DNA from 2 places in the Streptomyces sp. CA-179760 genome. Region 1 is predicted to be linked to the other one. Evidence: riboswitches for the same ligand, from Rfam matches in the RefSeq annotation. Region 1 holds a riboswitch; the other holds the start of a gene.
What was found. A riboswitch is a leader RNA that binds a small molecule or an ion and turns the genes downstream of it on or off. The one in region 1 is predicted to bind cobalamin.

Region 1 (3,789 bases):
CCCGGTCGAGGAAGGTCACGGCCGTACGGACGGTCTCGTCCAGCCGCTCCCAGTCGATGTCCCCGCGGGTCTGGTCGACGAAGGCGCCGAGGTTGACCGAGCCCAGGTTGCAGACCGCCGTCTCCCCGTCGTCGGTGACCTCGAGGATCTCCGTGCAGAGGTTGGAGGAGTGCACGACGTGGCCCGGCTCGGCCGTCTGGTTGGCGGTGCGGTTAGAGGCGTCCTTGAAGGTCATCCAGCCGTTGCCGGTCTGCGCGAGGGCGCGCATCATGCGGCCGTACAGCTCACGGGCCGGCAGGGTCTTCTTCGCCAGGCCCTTCGCCTCGGCCGCCCGGTACGCGGCGTCGAACTCCTCGCCGAACAGGTCGACCAGCTCGGGCACGTCCGAGGGGGAGAACAGCGACCACTGTCCGTCGGCGTTGACCCGCCGCATGAACTCGTCCGGCACCCAGTGCGCGAGGTTCAGGTTGTGGGTACGGCGGGCGTCCTCGCCGGTGTTGTCGCGCAGTTCCAGGAACTCCTCGATGTCGGAGTGCCAGGTCTCCAGGTAGACCGCGGCCGCGCCCTTGCGGCGGCCGCCCTGGTTCACGGCGGCGACCGACGCGTCGAGGGTCTTCAGGAACGGGACGATGCCGTTGGAGTGGCCGTTGGTGCCCCGGATCAGCGAACCGCGGGAACGGATACGGGAGTACGACAGTCCGATGCCGCCCGCGTGCTTCGACAGCCGCGCCACCTGGTGGTACCGGTCGTAGATCGAGTCCAGCTCGTCCTTGGGGGAGTCGAGGAGGTAGCAGGACGACATCTGGGGGTGCCGGGTGCCGGAGTTGAAGAGGGTGGGGGAGGAGGGGAGGTAGTCGAGGCGGCTCATGAGCCCGTAGAGCGCGGCGACCTCGTCGACGGACTGTGCCGTGTCGTTCTCGGCGAGACCGGCGGCGACACGCAGCATGAAGTGCTGGGGCGTCTCGACGACCTTGCGGGTGATCGGGTGGCGGAGCAGGTAGCGGCTGTGCAGGGTCCGCAGGCCGAAATAGCCGAAGCGGTCGTCGGCGGCCCGGTCGATCAGCGCGTCCAGCCGGGCGGCGTGCAGGCGCACGAACTCGGCGGTCCGGTCGGCGATCAGGCCCTCCCGGTGGCCGACCGCGACGGACTCGGTGAAGGAGGTGACACCCTGCGAGGCGGCCTCGGCGCGGATGCCGATCGTCAGCAGCCGCGCGGCCAGCCGGGAGTAGGCGGGGTCCTCGGAGATGAGGCCGGCGGCCGACTCCGTCGCGAGCTCGCGCAGCTCCGTCTCGTCCGCCCGCGCGGACCGGCCGCGCAACGCGGCGGCGGCGACCCGGCCGGGGTCGGCGTCGGGGAGATCGGCGGTCAGCTCGGTCAGGGTCCGCAGCAGCGCGGCACCGGGGCCGTCGTGCTCTTCTTCGGAAGCTGAGACCGGTTCGGCTGGCGCGATGGTCACGTGGGGCTCTCCCTCGCTCGGCAAGGGGCCTCGCGCAGGGCAGGGGGCAGCACACGAGCGCACACGGCGTCGCGTCCACCGGCCCATTCCACGAGGCCCGGACGTCAGGGCGCACCTGCCGGACGGCCGGTGCGCGCTGTCGACAGGTCCTCGGACTGACGCCCATACGTGTACGAACACGTATGGGTACACCGTTGCGGGACAGTTCCGGATTCGCACCGGATTCCCCTGCGGCGACAGCGAGCACGAGCATACATCTTGTGTCGGGTTCCGGTGGCACCCCCAGATGTTGTGTCGCGCTGGTTTCAGAGCGTCAACTGGTAGGTGAGGAGAGTGATGTCCGCCAGGTGCGGGACCGGGTTCCAGTCGCGCTCGGGAGTGCGGGTGAAACCCAGGCGTTCGTAGATGCGGTGGGCTGTGCGCATGGTGCGCTGGGTCGACAGCACGATGCGGACGCAGCCGGGCGTGGCCCGTGCGCGGTCGACACAGGCGCCTACGAGGGCCTCGCCGGTGCCGCGGCCGCGGGCGGCGTGCGAGACCGCGAGCATCCGTATCTCGGCCTCTCCCGGGCCGGCTATGTCGGCCATGGGGCCGCCGGACGGTACGAAGGTGACGCCGCCGAGGAGGGTGTCGTTCTCGACGGCGACCAGGACGTCGGCTGCGGCTGCCCGTCCGGCGACGTCTCGCAGTTCGTGGAGGTACTCGTCGCTCTCGCCGAAGTCGAGGAGGCCGTCGGCGAGATAGGCGTGGGCCGTCATCTCGCCGAGGGGGCCGTACTCGGTGGGCTTCACGCGCCGGATCAAGGTGTCCATGGCGTGAGTGTGTACGACAGCGGGCCGCCGGTGTGGTTGATCACCGGCGGCCCGCTGCGGATGTACGTGCCCGGTCGGTTCTAGTGGGCGGAGCCCGCGGTGGCGGGCGGGAGTTCCGCCTGGACCCCCGGGTCGCCCGCGTCGGCCGTGTAGTCCTCCGGCTTGGTCTCGTCGATGCCGTCGGGGGCCTTCAGAGCCTTCAGGACGAAGGTGAGGACCACCGTCACCACCACGTTCAGGACGAACGCCGTGAGACCGATGTAGCCGATCTCACCGATGCCGGGGATCTCCTTCGAGGAGCCGCCGAAGTGCTTCTGCGTCGGCGAGGCGACCCCGTACGCGGCGGCCGTGCCGTAGACCATGCCCACCGCCCAGCCCGCGAGCAGCGCCCAGCGGTGGAACCAGCGGGTGAACAGGCCGCCGACCAGGGCCGGGAAGGTCTGCAGGATCCAGATGCCGCCGAGCAGCTGGAAGTTGATGGCGACGGTCTTGTCCATGGTGAGGACGAAGGCCAGCGCGCCCACCTTCACCAGCAGGGAGACCAGCTTGGAGACCTTGGTCTCCTGCGCCGGCGTGGCGTCCGGCTTGATGAAGTCCTTGTAGATGTTGCGGGTGAAGAGGTTCGCTGCCGCGATGGACATGATGGCCGCCGGCACGAGAGCTCCGATGCCGATCGCCGCGAAGGCCACGCCCGCGAACCAGTCCGGGAACATCGTCTCGAACAGCTGCGGAATCGCCAGCTGCCCGTTCTGCACCTTGATCCCGGCCGCGATCGCCATGAAGCCGAGCAGCGCGAGCAGGCCCAGCATCAACGAGTACAACGGCAGGATCGTGGTGTTGCGGCGGATCACCTCACGGCTGCGCGAGGACAGCGTCGCCGTGATCGAGTGCGGGTACATGAACAGCGCGAGCGCCGAGCCGAGCGCCAGCGTGGCGTACGTCCACTGCCCCGCCTCCGGCGGCACCAGCGCCCCGCGCGCCGCACCCGTCGCCGGGTTGGTCTGGCTGTACGCGTCGCCCGCCTTGGCGAAGATCTCGTCGAAACCGCCCAGCTTGATCGGGATGTAGATGATCGCCACCGCGATGACGATGTAGATCAGAGTGTCCTTGACGAAGGCGATCAGCGCCGGGGCACGCAGGCCCGAGGAGTACGTGTAGGCCGCCAGCACACCGAACGCGATCAGCAGCGGCAGGTCCTTGATGAACCAGTTGGTGTCCTCGCCGCCGCCGACGCCCATCACGTCCAGCACGGCCTGGATGCCGACGAGCTGGAGCGCGATGTACGGCATGGTCGCGAGGATGCCGGTGACGGCCACGGCCAGGGACAGGCCCTTGGAACCGAAGCGGCCGCGCACGAAGTCGGACGTCGTCACGTACCCGTGCTTGTGGGACACCGACCACAGGCGGGGGAGGAAGGTGAAGATCAGCGGGTAGACCAGGATCGTGTACGGCACCGCGAAGAAACCGGCCGCGCCCGCCGCGTAGATCGCCGCCGGAACGGCCACGAAGGTGTACGCCGTG
Region 2 (3,789 bases), 930 kb from region 1:
GCTTCCCGCGCCGGCTCGCCGATCACGCACGACCCCGGCGTACGGGCCCGGGCCGCCGCCGTCACCGAGGCCGACGCCCGCCGCTCCCAGCCGTACGCCGAACGCGCCACGGCCCAGCGCGCCCACCTCGGACTGCCGCTGCTGCCGACCACCACGATCGGCTCCTTCCCGCAGACCGGCGAGCTGCGCACCGCCCGAGCCGACCTGCGAGCGGGCCGTATCGACACCGACGGCTACGAAGAGCGCATCAAGGCCGAGATCCAGGAAGTGATCTCCTTCCAGGAGAAGAGCGGCCTGGACGTCCTGGTGCACGGTGAGCCCGAACGCAACGACATGGTCCAGTACTTCGCCGAACAGCTCACCGGCTACCTCGCCACCCAGCACGGCTGGGTCCAGTCCTACGGCACCCGCTACGTCCGCCCGCCGATCCTGGCCGGCGACATCTCCCGCCCCGAGCCGATGACTGTCCGCTGGACGACCTACGCCCAGTCCCTCACGCACCGCCCGGTCAAGGGCATGCTCACCGGCCCGGTCACCATGCTCGCCTGGTCCTTCGTCCGCGACGACCAGCCCCTCGGCGACACCGCCCGCCAGGTCGCCCTCGCCCTGCGCCACGAGGTGGCCGATCTGGAGGCGGCCGGGACGTCGGTCATCCAGGTCGACGAGCCCGCCCTGCGCGAGACGCTGCCCCTGCGGGCCGCCGACCGCGCGGGCTATCTGGCATGGGCGACGGAGGCCTTCCGGGTCACGACCGCCGGTGTGCGTCCGGACACGCAGATCCACACGCACATGTGCTACGCCGAGTTCGGCGACATCGTCCAGGCCATCGACGACCTCGACGCCGACGTCATCAGCCTGGAGGCCGCACGCTCCCACATGCAGGTAGCCCGTGAGCTGGCAGCCCACGGCTATCCGCGCGAGGCCGGCCCGGGTGTCTACGACATCCACTCACCGCGGGTGCCGAGCACCGAGGAGGCCGCCGCACTGCTGCGCACCGGGCTGAAGGCCATCCCGGCCGAGCGACTGTGGGTCAACCCGGACTGCGGTCTGAAGACCCGCGGCTGGCCCGAGACCCGGGCCTCCCTGGAGAACCTGGTCGCCGCCGCCCGCACCGTCCGTGAGGAGCTCCCGGCATCCTGAGACCAGGCCCCGGCAGGGCCGGGGAGGGAGGACCCGCCTCCCTCCCCGGCCCCTGACGGGGGGGAGGGTGCACCAGCAACCGCTGCAGGTCGAGATCGGCGGCCGGTGTGGGCCACGACATGTGCTGATGCCCTGTGCGGAATGGCCGCCGAACGCACACGCACCGGAATCCTCCGTCCTCCCGTAGTGGACCGCGATCCGAATACTGGAAGCTCCGGCCCCTACTTTCCTGTTGGTGAGGGCTGCGGTGACGGACGCGGCTGAACACGGGCGTCACGCACGCTTCCTGCCCTCTCTCCGGCTCTCCGTCCAGACCGTCAGGAGGCCGTACGCCGTCGCGGTGGCCTGAAGGTGTACAGGTCGAGAATGTCCGGCTGGGGTGCGACGCCCGGTCCGCCGGCGCGCGCCCAGGCGGCGATGTCCTCGGTTGCGTCCGGGTCGTTGACCAGCCCCAGCCAGACGGGCCGGGCGCCGGCGGCCCGGCCTTTCGCGGAGGGCTGGACGACGATGACGTTGGCCTGGTCGCAGACGTCCAGGCAGGCGGACACCCGTACGGGCACCTGGGCGCGCAGACGTGCCGTCTGGGCCGCGTGGTCGATGCCGGTCACCTTCGGGGTGCCGCAGCAGCAGTCGCGGCACACGACTATGCGGCACGGCACGGGGCCGGCCGCCGTTGCGGTCCTGGGGCCGTCGGTCGTTCGTCCGGTCGGCGTTGCGGGCATGCGGTGCCGTCCCTCTCTCCGGGGAGATCCGCCCCGGTGGTCCGTCGAGGAGGCGACCGCGTGAGTCTCCTGGCTCTCGGGTCGATGCTCGTCCCGGCCTTCCCACCCGCTGCCGGGCAGTGGCCTGTCGGGACTCGCTCGCCGATCACAGTGGCGGGACCGCTCCGGATTCACACCGGCTTCCTCGTTCCGCCGTCGCCTTGTCGCCGGCCATCATCCCATCCCAGGGCACCTCCCGCCCGTCCGGTTCCGGCCGTCAGTCCGTCTCCTGGGCGTGGGGGCCGTCGCGGGCGGATGGGTCGGGCGGTCGCGTCCGCCGTCACGGCCCGACACCACCACGAGGACAAGTCCGACGACGACGGCTCCGACAACGACCCGTCCCGCCATGCGCATCCACCACCCCGGCCGGGCCGTGCCCCCGCGCCCGCCCGGGGATCCCAGTCGTTCGACCCGCCGAGCCGGTCTCAGCAGACGGAGCAACAGCAACAGCGCTACCGGCAGTTGCAGCAGCCACAGCAGGGTGCGCGGCCACTCCCCGTACCAGACGTTGGTTCCGTACAGCAGCGAGTGCCACACGCTCAGCACATACACGACGATCACGAAACGGTGCAGCCGTCGCCAGGCGTTCGCTCCGATGCGGTGCCGGACGTAGAACAACAGGCCCAGCGGAATCGCCAGGTACAGGGCACCCTGTCCGAGCGGGATGGCGATCTTGCCGGTGCCGGAGTCGTACCAGCCCGGCACGAAGGTGTCCGCGAAGCCCACCCACAGACGTTCCGCCCACGCCAGCTTCGTTTCATAGCGCACGAGTTCGGCCGCGAACATCAGCGCGTGCGCGAACATCAGCGCCATCGTCGTCAGGCTCGTGGTGCGGTGCCAGCGTTCCAGTACGTTTCGGGAGACCGGCAGCCGGGTGGGGCGCGGTCCCGACAGCAGCAGACCGAGCACGACCGTGCCCCAGGCCCACAGCAGCCCCGACCAGCCGAACGCCTGGCTGAGCAGGTACATCCAGTAGGTGCGGGGGTCGTCCATGAAGGGCATGACCGCGACGGTGTCCGAAGCACCTGATTCCATGCGCGCGTAAAGGAACGCGAAGACAAGCGCGGTGACCACCGCCGCCGCGGTGGCGTCGGGCAGAGCGGATCGCAGGTCGCCGCGCAGCGCGACGCGGTCACCGGGAGGCCGTTGCCGTCCGGGCGGGGCCGCTGCCCCGTCTTCGTCCGACCTGGCATCTGACAGCATCAGGGCCTCCCGGGCACCGAGGGCACCGCAGGGACGGTGCCCATGTTGCGTGAGGCAACAAGTCTGGCCGAGGGCGCGGTGATCACCGAGGGTGGATCCGGCCAGAGTCGCCGCGACGAGTGGGCGGGGCCCTCCTGGTTCTGACTCGCCCGCACATTCAGGACAACCGTCGAAGGCCCCCTGTCGCGGGGGTACGAGCGCCTCTACGCTGATGCACGCAGTCGGTTCGCGCCTCCCGTCCGTCCGGACGCCCGGTAGCGCGACGCAAGAGGGAACCCGGTGCGAATCCGGGGCTGTCCCGCAGCGGTGAGTGGGAACGAAAGCCGTCATGTCACTGGGCCCGCGTCGGGGCCGGGGAAGAGACGGCCAGTAGGGGTCCGCCCTTTCGGCGGACGTGCCCGCGAGTCCGAAGACCTGCCACTGTGCCCGCGTCCCACGCGGGCTGTGCACGTGACCTCGTGGACTGGGTCGGCGGTTGTGGGCGGTCGTACATCGTGCGTGTGGCCGCGCCTCCTTCCCTGTCGATGTTCAAGGACCGGGACGGAGGAGGGATGTGTGCGTCACCACCCAGTCGGTTCTCTTCGGTTACGCCGCCCCTGGGCCGACGCGCGAACCGGCAGGCCGGGGCCGGCGATGCCAAGGCCAGGCATGCGCCCCCGCCAGGAGCACCATCCGTCGGGCCGCA

Region 2: another riboswitch for cobalamin. It lies ahead of ACQEV8_RS33670 ((2Fe-2S) ferredoxin domain-containing protein); the one in region 1 lies ahead of ACQEV8_RS29495 (ribonucleoside-diphosphate reductase subunit alpha).

Annotation. Positions count from the first base shown of each region.
Region 1 is NZ_JBNJLZ010000001.1:6,457,760-6,461,548, forward strand. Features, by position in the region: gene ACQEV8_RS29495 (ribonucleoside-diphosphate reductase subunit alpha) at 1-1,456, opposite strand, end outside; cobalamin riboswitch at 1,581-1,709, opposite strand; gene ACQEV8_RS29500 (GNAT family N-acetyltransferase) at 1,762-2,268, opposite strand; gene mctP (monocarboxylate uptake permease MctP) at 2,349-3,789, opposite strand, start outside.
Region 2 is NZ_JBNJLZ010000001.1:7,383,518-7,387,306, reverse strand. Features, by position in the region: gene metE (5-methyltetrahydropteroyltriglutamate--homocysteine S-methyltransferase) at 1-1,140, shown strand, start outside; gene ACQEV8_RS33670 ((2Fe-2S) ferredoxin domain-containing protein) at 1,458-1,862, opposite strand; cobalamin riboswitch at 1,905-2,093, opposite strand; gene ACQEV8_RS33665 (ferric reductase-like transmembrane domain-containing protein) at 2,076-3,104, opposite strand; cobalamin riboswitch at 3,310-3,539, shown strand; gene ACQEV8_RS33660 (hypothetical protein) at 3,753-3,789, shown strand, end outside.